4 regions of the Pseudohongiella acticola genome follow, and region 3 is predicted to be linked to each of the others. Evidence: predicted binding sites of a transcription regulator. Region 3 holds the regulator's gene; each other region holds the start of a gene.
The links. The regulator sigma-54, encoded in region 3, starts transcription at its own class of promoters, with help from an activator protein. The targets are predictions, from matches to a motif close to ANTGGCATNNANNTTGCTNT.
Positions count from the first base shown of each region.

Region 1: a site for sigma-54 is predicted at 2,395-2,414, ahead of flgA (flagellar basal body P-ring formation chaperone FlgA). Genes of this name have one in related genera too.
Region 2: a site for sigma-54 is predicted at 2,104-2,123, ahead of flhA (flagellar biosynthesis protein FlhA). Genes of this name have one in related genera too.
Region 4: a site for sigma-54 is predicted at 1,570-1,589, ahead of fliD (flagellar filament capping protein FliD). Genes of this name have one in related genera too.

Region 1 is NZ_MASR01000002.1:272,477-276,693, forward strand. Features, by position in the region: gene flgB (flagellar basal body rod protein FlgB) at 1-99, opposite strand, end outside; gene PHACT_RS13565 (CheR family methyltransferase) at 414-1,256, opposite strand; gene PHACT_RS13570 (chemotaxis protein CheV) at 1,277-2,209, opposite strand; gene flgA (flagellar basal body P-ring formation chaperone FlgA) at 2,486-3,238, shown strand; gene flgM (flagellar biosynthesis anti-sigma factor FlgM) at 3,476-3,802, shown strand; gene PHACT_RS13585 (flagella synthesis protein FlgN) at 3,838-4,217, shown strand, end outside.
Region 2 is NZ_MASR01000001.1:406,184-410,400, forward strand. Features, by position in the region: gene flhA (flagellar biosynthesis protein FlhA) at 1-1,917, opposite strand, end outside; gene flhB (flagellar biosynthesis protein FlhB) at 2,162-3,295, opposite strand; gene fliR (flagellar biosynthetic protein FliR) at 3,358-4,131, opposite strand; gene fliQ (flagellar biosynthesis protein FliQ) at 4,137-4,217, opposite strand, start outside.
Region 3 is NZ_MASR01000003.1:202,171-206,387, reverse strand. Features, by position in the region: gene rapZ (RNase adapter RapZ) at 1-673, opposite strand, end outside; gene ptsN (PTS IIA-like nitrogen regulatory protein PtsN) at 751-1,218, opposite strand; gene PHACT_RS15145 (RNA polymerase factor sigma-54) at 1,281-2,831, opposite strand; gene lptB (LPS export ABC transporter ATP-binding protein) at 3,030-3,755, opposite strand; gene PHACT_RS15135 (LptA/OstA family protein) at 3,755-4,217, opposite strand, start outside.
Region 4 is NZ_MASR01000002.1:251,611-255,827, reverse strand. Features, by position in the region: gene PHACT_RS13495 (flagellar protein FlaG) at 1-250, shown strand, start outside; gene PHACT_RS13490 (hypothetical protein) at 352-1,392, opposite strand; gene fliD (flagellar filament capping protein FliD) at 1,627-4,217, shown strand, end outside.

The sequences.
Region 1 (4,217 bases), on a different contig from region 3:
AGCGTTTGCGATATTGCTTGCCAGCATGCTTGTGCGCTGGGTCCGCAGCGTGAGGGCATGTTCGTGAACACCCAGTGCGTTTGCGAAGTTTATGGCCATCGGTGATTACCTGCTGTTAACGTTGCCGATTCGATTCAGCAAGAAATAGCAAGACCCGTGCCATGAATTAATATGACTATTTTTCAAAGAGTTAGGTTATAAAACAAAGGCCGGCGGCAAGGGATTGCCTGAAGATTTGACCTGCTTTTGCCGCCCGCGGCCGGCAGCACTTGCCGTCCCACCGGCCCGGAGAAACGTAGCGGAGGCAGCCAATACGAGGCAACAGCCTGCGCGAAAGCGGAGTTTACGAATAGTAAATGAGCATTTTAAGCAGGCTTTTAACGACGTAGTGGCAACGCAGGTAGTTTCAACACTCAGGTGCGGTAAACACTGGTGTGGGCACTTAACCGCTCCATCTTGTACAGCTCACTGATAGCCGCCGGCAGCGACTCCGATGCCCCCAGAATAACATAGGAGCCCGGGTTCAGACTGTTGCGCATGCGGCGCAGAATATCGGCCTTGAAATCGGCAGCAAAGTAGATCAGTACATTGCGGCAGAAAATCACATCGAAACGACCCAGACTGCCGTAAGTGTCCTGCAGATTAAGCGGTCTGAAACTGACTCGCTGGGTGATGCTCTGCTTCAGGCGAAAACGGCCTTGCGGCAACTCATCAAAAAACATGCGTCGACGCGCATCAGTCAGGCCCCGGCTGACGCTGAGTCCATCGTATTCCGCTTGCCTGGCGTTATTCAGCATCGAAGTCGAGATATCAGTGCCGATGATCTCCGGGTCACGCATGAACACGCCCGGATTTCTGGCTTTGAACTCTTCAAAAATCATGCTGATGGAATAGGGTTCCTGGCCGGAGGAGCACGCAGCCGACCAGATACGCAGACTGCTGCGTTTTTCTTCCAGTATCAGCCGCGGCAGAATGACGTCACGCAGGGTTTCAAAGGGTGCATTGTCGCGAAACCAGAATGTTTCATTGGTGGTCATCGCATCAATAACTTTTTCCCGCAATCCTGGTATCGAACGCTGATTGATCCTGCTAACCAGCGCACTCAAGGTTGTTAGCTGGTGTTCTTCCAGAATACGGCGGATACGGTTTGCCACCAGATACTGTTTATTGTCTCCCAGGACAATACCACAGGCCTGATTCAGGAAAGTCCGGAAGACCTGGTAGTCCTCCAGTGCAAACTGTTGTTCATCAACCATAGTTTACTCAGATCAGTCGCTTACGCAGAAGCCTGACGCTGCTCAAGTTGTTTCAGTACGCGCTGAGCCAGTTCATCCGGGTGGAATTTGGCCAGAAAATCATCCGCACCTACTTTTTCTACCATGGCCTGGTTGAACACGCCACTCAGAGACGTATGCAACATAACATGCAATCCACTCAGGCGAGGGTCGTTCTTGATCGAAGCTGTCAATGTGTAGCCATCCATCTCTGGCATCTCGATATCCGAAATCACCAGAATATATTTGTCTGTAGGATCCTCACCAGCTTCAGCCATGGCTTTCAGATGGTTGAACGCCTGCTTGCCGTCATTCAGCACGACGGTATTGAGGCCAATAGCTTCGCAGCAACGCCTGATCTGTGTGCGCGCAACGCTGGAATCATCAACGATAAGGACTGTATTGATAGCTTCTTCGCGCACCGTTTCACTGGTGTAGCTATCGCTGAGCGCCATCGGTGCCGGTGCCACTTCTGCCAGAATTCGTTCAACATCCAGAATTTCCACCAGCTTCTTGTCTACTTCTGTCACCGCGGTCAGGTAGTGCGTGCGCCCTGAACCTTTGGGCGGTGAATGAATCGCCTCCCAGTTCATGTTGACAATACGCTCCACGCCCCGCACCAGAAAACCCTGCACCGAGTTATTGTATTCGGCAATGATGATGAATCCCTTGCCTTCATCACGCAGGGCGTTACTGCCCATGGCAATACTCAAGTCCAGCACGGTAATGGTACGCCCCCGAATGTAGGCGACACCACGAACCACCCGGCTGCTGTGCGGTATTACGCTGAGTGGAGGACATGGCAGGACCTCTTTCACCTTAAAGACATTGATACCATACATCTGGCTGCCATTGAGGCGGAACATGAGCAGCTCCAGCCGGTTCTGCCCTACCAGTTGTGTTCGTTGATTTACGCTGTCCAGCACGCCGGCCATTGCAGCCTCCTATTTCCAGGGTCTTCAGGTTTAAGGTGTTCCGGTTTCCAGATCTTCCGGACTGCCGGTTCAAATAGCCTTCAGGTTCAATTAGGTTTGTCGCGGTATAAAAACTCTGACATTGGCTACAGTTGTCGTCCAAAAACGCAGTTTCATAAGCCCGTTTAGCTATTTAATTTCACTAATGCGGCACATTAATTGCTTTATCACAGTAGAAATCGATGTCGACTCAGTAAAAACACTGAAAAAACACGCCAAACGCCGGATAATTGACGAATGCATGCAATCAGCGATCAAAAACCACCTGTCACAGCCACAACGGTAATCCGGATGTTGGCAATACTGGCAATCATGTTCGTGACCCGACTGGGCGTGCCCGCTGCTGACGCGCAGACAGGCATCAGTGGCCACGAACAGATGCGGCAGGCAGCACTGTCTGAATTGCAGGATGCCTATGCGCAGGAACCAGGACGGGTGGAAATTGACGTCGCAAGCCTGGACCCCAGATTACAGATACCGGTTTGCCAGGAACCACTGAGTGCCAGTCTGAACCAGCACAATGCCAATGGCGGGCGCGTCACGGTGCGCCTTGAGTGTCGCGACGACAGCCCCTGGACCCGGCATGTAGCCGCCAGCGTGCGCATTTTCCAGGATGTGGTAATCAGTAGTCGCGCGCTGGCCCGGGGCAGCATCGTGAGCGCCGGCGACCTGAGCCTGCGTGAGCACGACATCAGCTCCCTGCGTGGACAGGTCATCAGGGACCCGGAAGTGGCCGTAGGACAGGCAGTGCGGCGCGCCGTCAGCGCCGATACGGTGCTGAATGTTGATCTGCTGGAGGCACCGACACTGGTCAAGCGCGGCGACACAGTTGTACTTGTAGCAGAGCGTGGTAGCATTGCCATACGAGGCACGGGCACTGCGCTTCAGGCAGGCGAGGCGGGAAAGCAGATACCGGTGCGAAATAACAACTCGAATCGTGTGGTGCAGGCAGTTGTGACGGGTGCTGGCGAAGCACAGGTCATATTCTGAAACAGGCCTCGCCAGGAAAATATGACAGAATTTTGTCGCCAACGGACGGAATCAGCGTCTGCTTTTTGATAATTTTTGCAAGTTTTAGCTGTTTTTTGCTCAAATGGCACTAAAGTTACTACGTTGCGGGCCGTTAAATCGGATAGAAGGTTAAACACTTATGACTTTGCGGGCGCAGACACTAACCGTTTTGTTGGTTATTCAACCCAAAAAGTCTACGAGTCAAGGTAGCAGACTATGAGTATTCCTACTATTAGCAATACATCGACAGCAACAGACAATCGCGGAACCGTTCGGCAAACGGGGACTCAGCCTGGTAGTGGCAACGGTGTCGGCAATAGCAATGTTGGCAGCCAGGGCGAAGCCGGAAACAGCCAGCCCGATGCTGTGTCCATCAGCAGCCGTGCGGCTGACCTGCAGTCCCTTGAAACCAGCATCAAGCAGCTACCCGACACCGATGTGTCACGCGTAAATGCGATTCGCGACCAGGTAAACGCCGGTGAATACGCCGTCAACAGCCAGCGCGTTGCTGACAAGATGCTGGCCTTCGAGCGCAGCCTGTAACGATGCTACAGCGCGCGCAACGGACAATTGGCTGAATGAGCGATCAGGGCCTGCAACAGATACTTGAAAATGATCGATTGCAGCTGGACACGCTGGCGGATTTGCTGGCGTCCGAAAAAACTTGCCTGGAGCAGCGCGATCTGGACAAACTCAACGCGCTGCTGACGCAAAAGCAAAGCGTGCTCGCGCAAATTGAACGCAATGACCATACTCGACGCCAGCTACTCACTCAGGCCGGCGTACCCGCTGCCCAAACCAATCTGCAGAACCTGAAACGCATCTTGGGCAAAGGTGGCGAAAATGAGTTCACGGTGTTGCTGGAAGGCATTGAGTCGCGTCTTCAGCACTGTCGTGAGCTTAGTGAGACCAACAGCATCATCGTACATCGCAGCCGTTTGAACACCGAAAGAGCGCT
Region 2 (4,217 bases), on a different contig from region 3:
GCTATCGTCGATGTAACCACCGTCTTGTTGCTGAGCGCTTTGCTGTACTGCTTTAAGCAATATCTGTTCCAGAGTTGGATCAAGGGTGATAACAGGCAGCTCAGCCTTGTTACCGTAGATGCCCTGAACGATTACGCGTGCCAACGCCACACGCACCGCGGCGGTCAAAGTGACGGGATCTTGACTCCTGCCAGCGACAGACGCCAATGCTTCGCCGATACTGCGCATATCTTTGACGGGGATGCCCTCCTGCAACAGGTTCTGTAGAACCTTGCGAAGCACATTGCCATTGAGTTGATTGGGTAACTCTTCCGCCAGTTTCTTCGACGACTTGGCAAGAATTCCCAACAGCTCGTGAACCTCATCATGTCCCAGCAATTCATGCGCGTGTTTGTGCAACAGCGTGTTCATATGAGTGGCAACAACCGTACTGGCATCTACCACGGTATAACCAAGCGACTGCACCTGATCACGTTGGGGTGGCTCGATCCACAGGGCCTCCAGCCCGAATGCAGGATCCTTGGTAGCTATACCCTGGGCTTTACCGTAGACCTGGCCCGGGTTGATGGCCATTTCACGCTCAGGATGTATTTCCGCGCCACCGATATTGACCCCCATCAAATTAATGCGGTATTCATTAGGTTGCAGATCAAGGTTGTCGCGAATGTGGACAGAGGGCACAAGAAACCCAAGCTCCTGTGACAGCTTTTTGCGTATACCCTTGATACGGGCCAGCAATTGTCCGCCCTGATCTTTGTCTACCAGCGGAATCAGTCGGTAGCCAACTTCAAGCCCAACAACGTCAACCGGCATGACATCGTTCCAGCCCAGTTCCTGCTGCTCGGTTGTGGCTTTAACTTCTTTGGCGGATTGATCAGCAATGGCGGCCTCGTCGACTTCAGTGGCCTGCTTCTGTTGGCGCATGTAGATGGTCACTGAGCCAGCCACTGCTGCAAATGCCAGCGACAGGAACGCCAGATGCGGCATACCAGGCACGATGCCCATAACGAACAGGACCATGCCCGCGATACCCAGTGAGCGTGGCGTAGCGAACATCTGACTGATGACCTGCGAGCCCATCATTTCCGAGTTATTGTTGCGGGTCACCATGATCGCCGCTGCCGTTGACAACACCAGTGCCGGGATCTGCGCGACCAGACCATCACCAATAGTCAGCAGGGCGTAGCGTTCGGTGGCAGTGCTGAAGTCCAGGCCGTGCTGCATCATGCCTATGGCCAGCCCGCCAATCATGTTGATGACCAGAATCAGAATACCGGCAATTGCATCGCCTTTAACAAATTTGCTGGCACCGTCCATGGCACCGTAAAAATCAGCCTCTTGAGTAATGTCCTGTCGACGCACGCGCGCCTGCTCTTGATCAATAATGCCCGCGTTAAGGTCGGCATCGACGGCCATCTGTTTGCCCGGCATTGCGTCCAGCGTAAAGCGGGCACTGACCTCGGCGATTCGACCGGCACCTTTGGTGACAACAACAAAGTTGATGATAATGAGAATCAGGAATACGATGAGGCCAACGGCGTAGTTACCACCAATCACCACCTCACCGAATGACTCGATAACACGGCCAGCGGCCGCTCCACCTTCATGACCATTCAACAGCACCACGCGCGTTGACGCCACATTCAGTGCCAGACGCAGCAGCGTCGAAATCAACAGAATCGTCGGAAAGACCGCAAAATCCAGTGGCCGCATCGCGTATACCGCAACACACAGAACCACCAGTGCAATGGTTATATTAAACGTGAAAAATACATCCAGCAGAATTGGCGGAATCGGCAATGTCATCATTGCCAGAATCACCAGCAGCAAAACCGGTATCCCGAGATTACCTTCTGTCAGAGTACGGGCATTCGTTGCCAACGTCGCTCGGTTCAGATTGCCGCTAAAATTCAACATAGATTACGGACCAGCCCGCTGTGGTAGCCAAAATTTTGTGAGGTCAATGCCACCAACAAGCGGATGCCGTCAGTGAACAGGCGCTTTGTCCAAAATCTTGACGCTTTCACAGCGAACCAAGTCGAATCTGCAGCCTTTTATGTCCTACAGAGGGGGTGTTGCAAAAGTCGTGCTAAGTTTGCCGTTGCGGCAATTTTTTTGCCCTCAAGCGGAAAAGTGTTGCCGCCACGGGGTGATCAGGGCATCAATCGTGTTGCAGATCTTCCGGCACCAGCAGATTGTCAGCCAGCACCGGTCGCCGGCCGCCTTTATGTTTGTATTGACGCAGCTGAAACACATAAGCCAGAACCTGTGCCACAGCCTTGTACAGGCCTTCGGGTATTTCTTCATCAAGGTCGGTATTGTAATAAATGGCCCGGGCCAGCACCGGCGACTCGACGATGGGGATGTCATGCTCTTTCGCCACTTCCCGTATGCGCAAGGCCATGAAGTCGATCCCCTTACCAATCATGATCGGTGCAGCGCTGCCTCCCTGCTGATATTTCAGAGCGACGGCATAGTGTTGTGGGTTGGTGACAACCACATCGGCCTCTGGCAGGTTGCCCAGCATCCTGTTCTGCGTCATCTGGTACTGCAGCTGCCTGATCTTCTGCTTAATCTCCGGCTTGCCTTCAGTATCCTTGCTTTCGTCCTTGACCTCCTGAAACGTCATACGCAGCTTCTGGGTATGGGAGTGAATCTGAAACGGGATATCAACAATGGTGATCAGAATCATGGCGCAGGACATCGCCAGCACTGACCACCCGAGAATACTCAGCGCGTGGCGCATCGCAGGAAGAATGGGTTCTGACATAATGCTCAGAATTTCCTGCCAGTAAAACGCCATGATGACCAGGGCGATCGCAGCAACAACCACAACCTTGGCCATCGCTTTCGCCAATTCCATAAGCGCCTTGGGCCCGAACATTCGCCCCAAACCGGACATGGGATTCATGCGACTGGCCTTGGGCATAACTGCCTTTGTGCTCAGATTCCAGCCGCCCAGACCAATAGGCCCCAGCAACGCCGCAACAAGCAAAACCCCGAACACCGGCAGCAATGAACGCAGCCCCTGCATCGCCGATACGTTCAGATGACTGAGCATGGCGCTGGTGTCAAACACCTGCTCACGTTCAAGTACAAAATTATGCCCCATCAACCCCGCCAGCATCTGAATCATGAAGCCGCCAAACATCAATACTGCCGCTGTACCCGACAGTAGAATAGCCAGCGTATTGAGTTCCTTCGAGCGGACGGTATCCCCCTCCTCCTTCGCCTTCTCAAGGCGTTTGGGGGTGGGTTCCTGGGTTTTTTCTGACGAGGAATCCTGTTCTGCCATTGTTTTCTCTGTCTCTTATTCCTTGCCGGCTGTCATGTTGCGCTTGCGGCCAATCAATTCTGTTAAGCAAGCAGTGCCCGCAATCGAATAAACATCTCGTTAAAGATCCCGGCGGCCGCATCCAGAAAGAAGCCCATGGTCAGCCAGATAACAAACAGCCCAAACATCAGGGCCACCGGAAAACCGAGGGCAAAAATATTCATCTGCGGTGCTGCCCGGGTCATGATGCCAAAGGCAAAATTGGTCATCAACAGTGCCGTCAACGCGGGTAGCGCCAACAAAACCGCGCTGGAAAATACCCAGCTGATGGTGCTGATCAGTTGATAATACACATCCACATCAAGCCCGGTGGCCGCGATCGGGACCTGTACAAAACTGTCCGCAATCACTTCGATCATCACCAGGTGTCCGTCAAAGCTAATAAACAGAACCGTGACAAACATCAGATAAAAAGTACTGACGATGGCAACGTTGACACCGTTCGCCGGATCGACCATGGAAGCAAAACCAAGGCCCATCTGCATGGCGATCATCTGTCCCAGCAACACAAAAAGCTGAAACAACATCTGCAGAAAAAACCCCAGTGCCACACCGATCAGGAGTTGCTGCAGGATGATGATCATCACAGTCAGCGACAAGCCGTCAAGCGCCGGTACCGGTGGCAATGTTGGTGCCACCAGCAGCGACACTGCCATGGCCAGAATCAGACGGACCCGAATCGGAACAAAGTTGGAACCGAGCACGGGTGCGGCAAGAAAGAATCCCATGATGCGGAACATCGGCCATAGAAAACTGCCGACCAGGGCACCTATTTCTGCATCCGAAAATTCAAGCACTTTTTTTATCCGACCAGCATCGGAATGCTGAGTACCAGTTGTTCGGTGAACTCCATGATCCGTCGTAACAGCCACGGTCCGGTGAT
Region 3 (4,217 bases):
CAGTCTGCATGGCGTTGACGTCGTCCTGGCTCGACAAATACTGGCTGACCGGCTCATCCAGTCCGCACAACGGTCGAAGTGCCGGGTCCCAGTAGGGGTTAGGCAGGCTGCGGGCATCAAAAACAAAATCGGCATCAATGGGAACGCCATTTTTAAAGCCGAATGATTCGAACATCAGTGCCAGCGACGAATCTTTCTTCTCAACCACGCGCGCTCGTACGGTGGCACGTAATTCATGAACCGACATCGTGCTGGTGTCGATGGAAAGACCTGCCAGTGCCGCAATTGGCTCCAGCATTTCACGCTCTTTGTTGATGGCTTCACGCAGGCCGATGCTTTCGGTGGTCAAGGGATGTTTGCGTCTGCTTTCACTGAAGCGTTTGATCAAGGTGGGGCTGTTGGCATCCAGAAAAATAATTTCGGTGTCAATTCTGGATGCCTGCAGATCAACAATAATCTGAGGCACTTTCTTCAGGTCATCAGGAATATTGCGGGCGTCGATGCTGACTGCAACGCGAGGCAGGGCCACAGTTTCGCTGGAGATTCGCGTGATAAAGGCCGGCAACAAACTGGCGGGCAGATTGTCGATACAGTAGTAGCCATGATCTTCCAGCATGTTTAATGCGGTGCTTTTGCCGGAACCGGAGCGGCCGCTTACGATCAGGAGTCTCACAATTGCTCGCCTGCCTTAATTAGGTCTGGATTTGATTTTGCTGTCAGCGGATTGCGACGACCGGGCCCTGACGGTGCTCAGCTTTGAGATTGCTCGCTGAAGCGTATCGCCGTCTGGTAAAGCTCATCGCTACTACTGGCATCGCGCAGTGCCTGACAAAACGTTTCCTGGTGGAACAGTCGCGCCAGGCCACTCAGCACACGCAGGTGTTCGTCGGTTTCTTCAGCTGGCACGATCAGCACGAACAGCAGATCCACCTGTTGCGAATCAATGGCATCAAAATCAATGCCTTCGTCCAGTTGTACCAGTGTGCCGATAATCTGCGTGCACTCCTGAACCCGGCAATGAGGTATGGCAATGCCATTGCCGATGCCCGTGCTGCCCAGTTGCTCGCGCGCCAACAAGGCATTATAGATGGCGTCTGCTGACAGGCTGCTGCTGCTTTCTGCGATATGTTCACTGATGGATGTCAGAAAACGTTTTTTACTGACACCCGGCATATTACAGACGGTGCGTTCAGGGCTAAGAATTGTGCTCAGTTGCATCAGGGCTTCCTAATCTTCCGATGGCTGCCATTCTAGAACCTTGGCCTGCCGCTGGCAATGCGCTAGACCAGTCGTTTTCGCTCATTGGACGGCGGTATAGACAACGATTCCCGGTACTTGGCGATGGTTCGTCGGGCGACGTTGATACCCTGTTCTTCAAGCAACTGCGTGATTTTGCTGTCGCTCAATGGTTTACGTGGGTTTTCCGCCACCACCAGCTTTTTGATCAGGGCACGAATGGCCGTGGACGAACACTCCCCGCCACCGGCCGTGCTGACATGGCTGGAGAAAAAATATTTAAGTTCGAAGATACCACGCGGTGTGTGCATGTACTTCTGTGTGGTCACCCGGGAAATGGTTGATTCGTGCATTTCCACGGCTTCTGCGATGTCATGCAGGACCAGGGGTTTCATGGCCTCTTCGCCTTTCTCCAGGAAACCCTGTTGGTGCTCGACTATGCGGCTGGCAACCTTGAGCAGGGTTTCGTTGCGGCTCTGCAGGCTTTTCAGAAACCAGCGTGCTTCCTGCAGGTTGTCGCGCAGGTAGTTATTGTCTGTGCTGTTCTCCGAGCGTTTTACCAGAGAGGCATAGTCCGCATTGATGCGCAGTTTGGGAGCCGTTTCGGGGTTCAGCTCAACGCGCCAGCGGCCACTGCGCGGGTCCTTGGTGACAAACACATCCGGCACAATGTAGGTAGCGGAGGAGGGCGCGATGTCGGCGCCGGGTCGCGGATCCAGCTTTTCGATGATGGCGATGGCATCACGGAGTTCGGGTTCCTTGAGCCGGGTCAGGCGCATAACCTGGGCATAGTCGCGGTTGCCCAGCAGAGGCAGGTGGTCCTTGACCAGCGTGCGCGCATTGCGAATGGCGTCGTTGACCATTGTCTCTGGTACCTGATTGAGCTGGATCAGCAGGCATTCGGATAAATCGCGGGCAGCCACACCCACCGGGTCAAAGTGCTGGATCCGGTGCAGTACCGCCAACACTTCGTCTTCTTCAATCTCCAGATGCTCCTGCAGCCCCTCCAGAATGGAGTCCAGACTGGCGCTGAGCTGGCCGTTGGCATCCACTGCGTCGATGATGGCCATGGCGATGAGCCGATCGGTGTCTGACATGGTGGTCAGATTCAACTGCCAGAGCAGGTGGTCCTGCAGCGATTCGGAGGCGGCATCACGGGACTCAAATTCATCATTGTCCGGGGCCGGGCTGCCGCTGGTGTAGCTGTTCTGATAGATGTCATCCCAGTTGGTGTCAACAGTCAGCTGCTCCGGGATACTGTCTTCCCAGTGCGATTCGTCGCCGCTGGCTTCGTAAGACGCATCGGAAGATGACTGTTCGGCGAAGCTGTCACCGGTGTCATCTGAGTTATTGCTGGACTTGTCCTTGCCGCTGTCCGACTGGGAGTTTGACTCGCTGCTGTCGTTGTCGAAGCTGGCGTCACTGCCATCGGCGTCCTGGGATTCGTCAACCTCCAGCATGGGGTTGGACTCCAGCGCCTGATGAATTTCCTGTTGAAGATCCAGAGTGGATAGCTGCAGAAGCCGGATTGCCTGCTGCAGCTGGGGAGTCATGGTCAGCTGTTGACCAAGCTTTAGCTGGAGCGAAATTTTCATGGCATCAGATACATCTTTGTTGCTCGGTTGTCGCGGGATCGCTGATTGATGCGCCGCTTTGGCAGCGACACGTTTAGGTTTGCTTTTTTACTAGGCTAAGCAAGCATCATGCCGATGTGTGGATTATTTTGCAATAATTTTGTCTGGGAAAATTTCGCCGATGCTGTACTTGTCTCTGTCCGGCTGCGATGCGTGAGGTCAAATCCGGAATTTCTCGCCCAGATAGACATCACGAACCTTCTGATTGGACAGTATCTGTTCGGCGCTGCCCTCGGCAATGATGCCGCCTTCACTGACAATATAGGCCTTCTCACAGATATCCAGTGTTTCCCTGACATTGTGGTCTGTCAGCAGAACACCGATACCGCGCATTTTCAAGTGTTCGATGATTGATTTTATGTCGCTAACCGATATCGGGTCGACGCCGGCAAATGGCTCATCAAGCAGGATGAAGCGCGGATCATTGGCCAGGGCACGGGCAATTTCGGTTCGTCTGCGCTCACCACCGGACAGGCTCATGCCTTTGTTGTGACGTATGTGGGTGATATGGAACTCCTGCAACAGGCTTTCCATTTTTTCCCGGCGCTGTGGCGGGCTGAGATCCTTGCGGGTCTGCAGGATCGCCATGATATTGTCTTCAACGCTGAGGTTGCGAAAAATCGATGAGTCCTGTGGCAGATAGCCAACACCCAGACGGGCCCGTGAATAGATCGGCAGGCCGGAGAGCTCGGTGTCGTTAAGCTGGATATTGCCGGCGTCGGCCTTGACGAGGCCAACAATCATGTAGAAACACGTGGTTTTACCTGCGCCATTGGGGCCGAGCAGACCAACTATCTGTCCACTGTTGACGCTGATGGAAACATCGCGAACTACCTGTCGGCCTTTATAAGATTTGGCCAGATGTCTGGCTGCCAGAGTATCCATCAGTCTTCGCTGTCGTCCGTCTGGTCGGCCTGTGCGCTGGTTGGGGCCAACAGACCACTGCAGGGACCCGGGGAATCAGTGGCGCCGGATTCAATGATATGTTTGATGCGTGTGCACTCGAATGCCGTGCGTCCGCGATTGAAACTGGCACTTCCGATGAACTCTACAACTGAAAGCTCAGTGCTGTTCAGTGTCTCGTAATAGTATTCAATGGACTCGCTGTGTCCGGTAATAGTATCCGTGCTGGTTTCTCCCGAACGGATAAAACGTGCCGGGTCACCTTCAACAGTGACCTTGATCAGATCGCCCGTCACGATATCCTGTTCCAGGCGGGCGGTGTCGCCAAAAATCTCAATCAATCCCTGGCGAAATCGAACGCTGTCGCGGAATGTCGCAATACGGATGTTCCCTGAGGATTCTATGCTGCTTGCGCCAGCGGCATCAACAATCAGAACATCTTCG
Region 4 (4,217 bases), on a different contig from region 3:
CTCTGTTGACGCCGATGAGTCGCCGGAAGAGATTCTTGAGCAGGCTGTGACCAAACTCAATCGTTATGTGCAGACCGTCAAACGAGACATCGTATTTGATATCGATCCCTTCAGTAACGAGCCTGCGGTCACTGTGGTAGACCGTGAGTCACGCAAGGTATTGCGTCAGTTTGACACCAAAACAGCGCTGGAGCTGGCCAAGCAGATTGATTCGGAGGAACACATTTCCCTGTTCAAGGCCGAGGTCTAGCGAGGCGAGCGCCCCCTGTATCGTTGTAAAAAAAGGCGGCCCAGTGAATGGGGCCGCCTTTTTTGTGCGCGCGTCTTCTATCCGCACTAAAGGGCTGGTTATCAGTCCTGTGCTGCCTGACGTGCCTCTTCCTCGGCCAGTCGGGCGCCGGCCAGAGTACCGGCCAGGGCATAGTTGCCTTCGTGGCAGGCATATTCATACAGTGGGTCATCGTAGGCAGTCAGCGCCAGTTCGCCGGTGAAGCTGGACTCGAATACCGTGGGATCATCCACGGTAAAACTGTAGATGATTTTACTGTCGGATTCCTTGCGGAAGCGTTCAGTCACGGTCAGGTTTTCCGATGCCCCGCGAAAACTCTGCCAGGGATTGAAGTGCCGTGTTTCAACCACCAGTGTGTCGCCTTCCCAGCGCCCGATTGAGTCGCCCATCCATTTGTTCATGATGCCGGCGCTGGCGTCATGCTCATCCTGAATCTTGATAATTCGCGCGTCATGCACCATTTCCACGACAATGACCACGTATCCGGGGGACTGCACGATCTGGTAGTGACTGTTGTACATCACCGGCAGCATGGGTGGCCCGGAGTTGGAGCCAAAGGACAACAGGCAACGTTCACCGACACCGCGTCCTTCAGGGCCGTCAAACTGGTCAGGGCCAGTCTCGCGCTCACGCGCACGTTCCGCAAGGAACTCGTCGGTGTAACCGGGCATCTGGCCATCGGCAGGATCAATGATGATGGAGGTGCGGAATTCACCGTCGATGGTGGGCATGAACATGCCGCGATCTGTCCAGAACAGGTCGTAATTGCCCACCGGCGGTAAATCTTCTGCGGGTGGCGGCGGTCGATTCGGGTCCAGTGGCTCGTTATCCTGCTCAACCGCCATCTGCGCAGCGCGTTCAAGCTGAAAGGCTTCTTCCTGGGTATAGGCCCGACGCTCACCCAGTTCGCGCGGTCGCGTCAGCGGTGTCACCGTCGCGTTCCGCCAGACGCCCTGTAAGTCAGGCGCGCCATAGGCTGTGCGCGGCACGGTATAGCTCTCATCGGCCTGTTGTGCGAGCACGGTGACGGAGAGTAAACCCGTTGACACGATGCCGACCCCAAGCAGCAGCAGACTGCTGGCAAGCGGTTGTCTGATAAACATAGCTTCTTCTCCCTGTTAGGTTAATTGCGATTCTAGCGAGGCTGGGGCCGACACTCAATGCTTTTGCTATCAACCGGGCGGCAAAGGTTTGCCGTCTGACGGGTCAAGATTATCCGCAACTATCCGATAACCAGTACATAAGCGGGTCAGAAACGCAGGATCCAATGGCCTGTGGTGACTGGCCTGGATATTGCTTTAGCAACGAACTGGCATCAAACAAACGGCTAACTGTGTATGGCAACTATTCAATCGCTAGGTATTGGCTCCGGTCTGTTGACTAGCGAGCTGCTGGAGTCACTGCTGGAGGCCGAACGGGCTCCGGTTGAGCAGCGTCTGGATGTCGAGCAGGAAATTGCCGAGGCCAAGCTGTCCGCATTCGGCGAAATCAGCAGCGTCGTTGGCGAGCTGCAGACAGCGATGCGTGGCCTCAACAGCCTGTCGGCGTTTAACGCCAGCCAAGTTGTGTCTGGCAACGAGTCTGCGCTCACCGCCACGGCCGCAAGCACGGCCGATGCTGGCAATTATTCTGTTCAGGTTCAGCAGCTTGCGCAAAAACAGACGATCGCAACCCAGGCTTATTCCTCTATTAACGAAGCGGTGGGCACAGGCACGCTAAGCTTTCGATTTGGTAGTACAGATATTGATGGTGGCGGCGTTTATCAGGGTTTCACCGTCAACGACGATGTCGCTGGGCGCACGCTGGTCATTAACAGCAGTAACAACACACTGGCAGGCATACGTGACGCCGTTAACAAGGCTGATATGGGAGTCGAGGCGACCATTGTGGACGATGGCAGTGGCTTCCGGCTTCTGTTTACCAGCGCTGAATCCGGAGCGGATCAGAGTATTGAGCTGACTGGCACGGGAACAGCGGGGCTTGATGCATTCAATTTTAATGCTGGATCGCAGACGGCCAGCCAGAGTCAGGCGGCGCAAAATGCCTCGTTTACGGTCAACGGTCTTGCCATCACTCGCAGTAACAATCTGGTTGCCGGTGTCATTCCGGGTGTCACATTAAACCTGAAAGCTACCACGGACGGACCGGTTAATCTGGAAATAGAAAAAGACCCTGGCGAACTGATGGATAAAGTTCAGGGCTTTGTTGATGCCTACAATGGACTCAAATCGATAAGCGATCAGTTGTCGGCGTTCGATCCTGATTCCGGTACCTCAGGTCAGGGCAGCCTGTTAACTGGCGACACGGCGCTGCGTCGAATGATGACGGAGATCAATAGCACGTTGCGACAGGTAACATCAGGCGCGACCTTTAATTCGTTGGCAGAGGTCGGTGTTACCTCGGATCAGTTCAATAACTATCAGCTGACATTTGATCGGGAAGCGTTTGAAACTGCATTCAATGCCGACCCGCAGGCCGTGACTAGTCTGTTCGCAGCCACCGGCACGGTGCCTGACACTCAGGTTGATTTCCTTGGCGCCGGGCGCAATACCCAGCCGGGAAGCTATGCGCTTGAAATCACGCAGCTGGCTACGATCGGTCGTTACCAGGGTATAAGTGTGCCAGCGCTGGCATCGGGCAATATTGTCATTGATGCGGACAACAATGCGTTTACCCTGGTGTTTAATGGCAACGAGATTGATATCAGCCTGACTGAGGGTACGTATGCCACGGCTGAAGAGCTGGCCGTTGAATTACAGTCAAAAATCAACAGTAATGCCGATGTGATCGATTCGGAAGACACCATGACTGTTGTTTTCAACTCCGACGAAGCGCGATTTGAATTAAGTTCAAACCGGTATGGCAATGAGTCGGTCATCAGGTTCAGTGATGTCTCGTCGGCGGCGGCGTCGACGTTGGGGCTGGTGCTTGACAGTCGCGGCCCGTTTGAAGGCAATCAGCTAAATGCGCTGGCCACTACCGGTGGCTTGAGCAGTGACCCGTTCACAGACGCACTGGTGATTGATGCAAGTACCGCCTTCGAGCTTAGTATCAACGGCATTAGCACCGGTGAACTGGCCTTGCCAGGTGATGCGGGCACGCCGGTTACCTACACGACGCCTGATGAGTTGACGAGCGCGCTGGAAACGCAAATAAATGATGCGCTCGCCGGTGAAGGCATCACGGTCAGCGTGGCTTACGAATACAATGCCGACAATGAGCAGGGGCGTCTGATTTTCTCTACCGACAATGCCGGAGACGATATCCAGTTTACCGAAGTCAACTTTGCAGCGGCGAGCAAACTGGGTTTATTCCTCGGCTCCGGGGCGCCGGTTACGTCCATCCGCGGCGTCGATGTTGCCGGGACCATCAATGGTATCGAAGCACAAGGCAATGGCCAGTTCCTGACCGCCTCAACGGGCGCCATCGCTGCACGACAGGGCTTCTATCTGAACGTCGCGCACGGCGATTTATCAACCAGCACATCGGCCGACAGTTTTCGGGTTGAGGTGGACGGTGTTTTATCAGGTGCGATCTCACTCGGTGAGCTTGGCAGCACCAGCCCAGAAGATGTTGCTGCCGCCATGCAGACCGTGATCAATAACAGCCCTGCAATGATAGCGGCCGGTGTTGGCGTCATCGTTGATTACGATACTCCGTCTGGCTCGTTCGGCATCATCTCAAAGTCAACCGGTGCGTCCTCCAGTGTCCGAATTGCCCAGCTTGATGGAAACGCCGGCAGCCTCCTGGGCTTCAGCATTGGTCGTGGCGCCCGCGGCGAAGCCGGTGTGGCTGCCAGCGGCGAGCCTGACCCGTCATCCGGACTTCGAATTCGGGTAAATGGCGGCGAGACTGGTGATCGCGGCACCATTGATTATGCGCGTGGTGCGGCGGACCGGATGAATACGCTGCTTACCGCGTTCCTGGA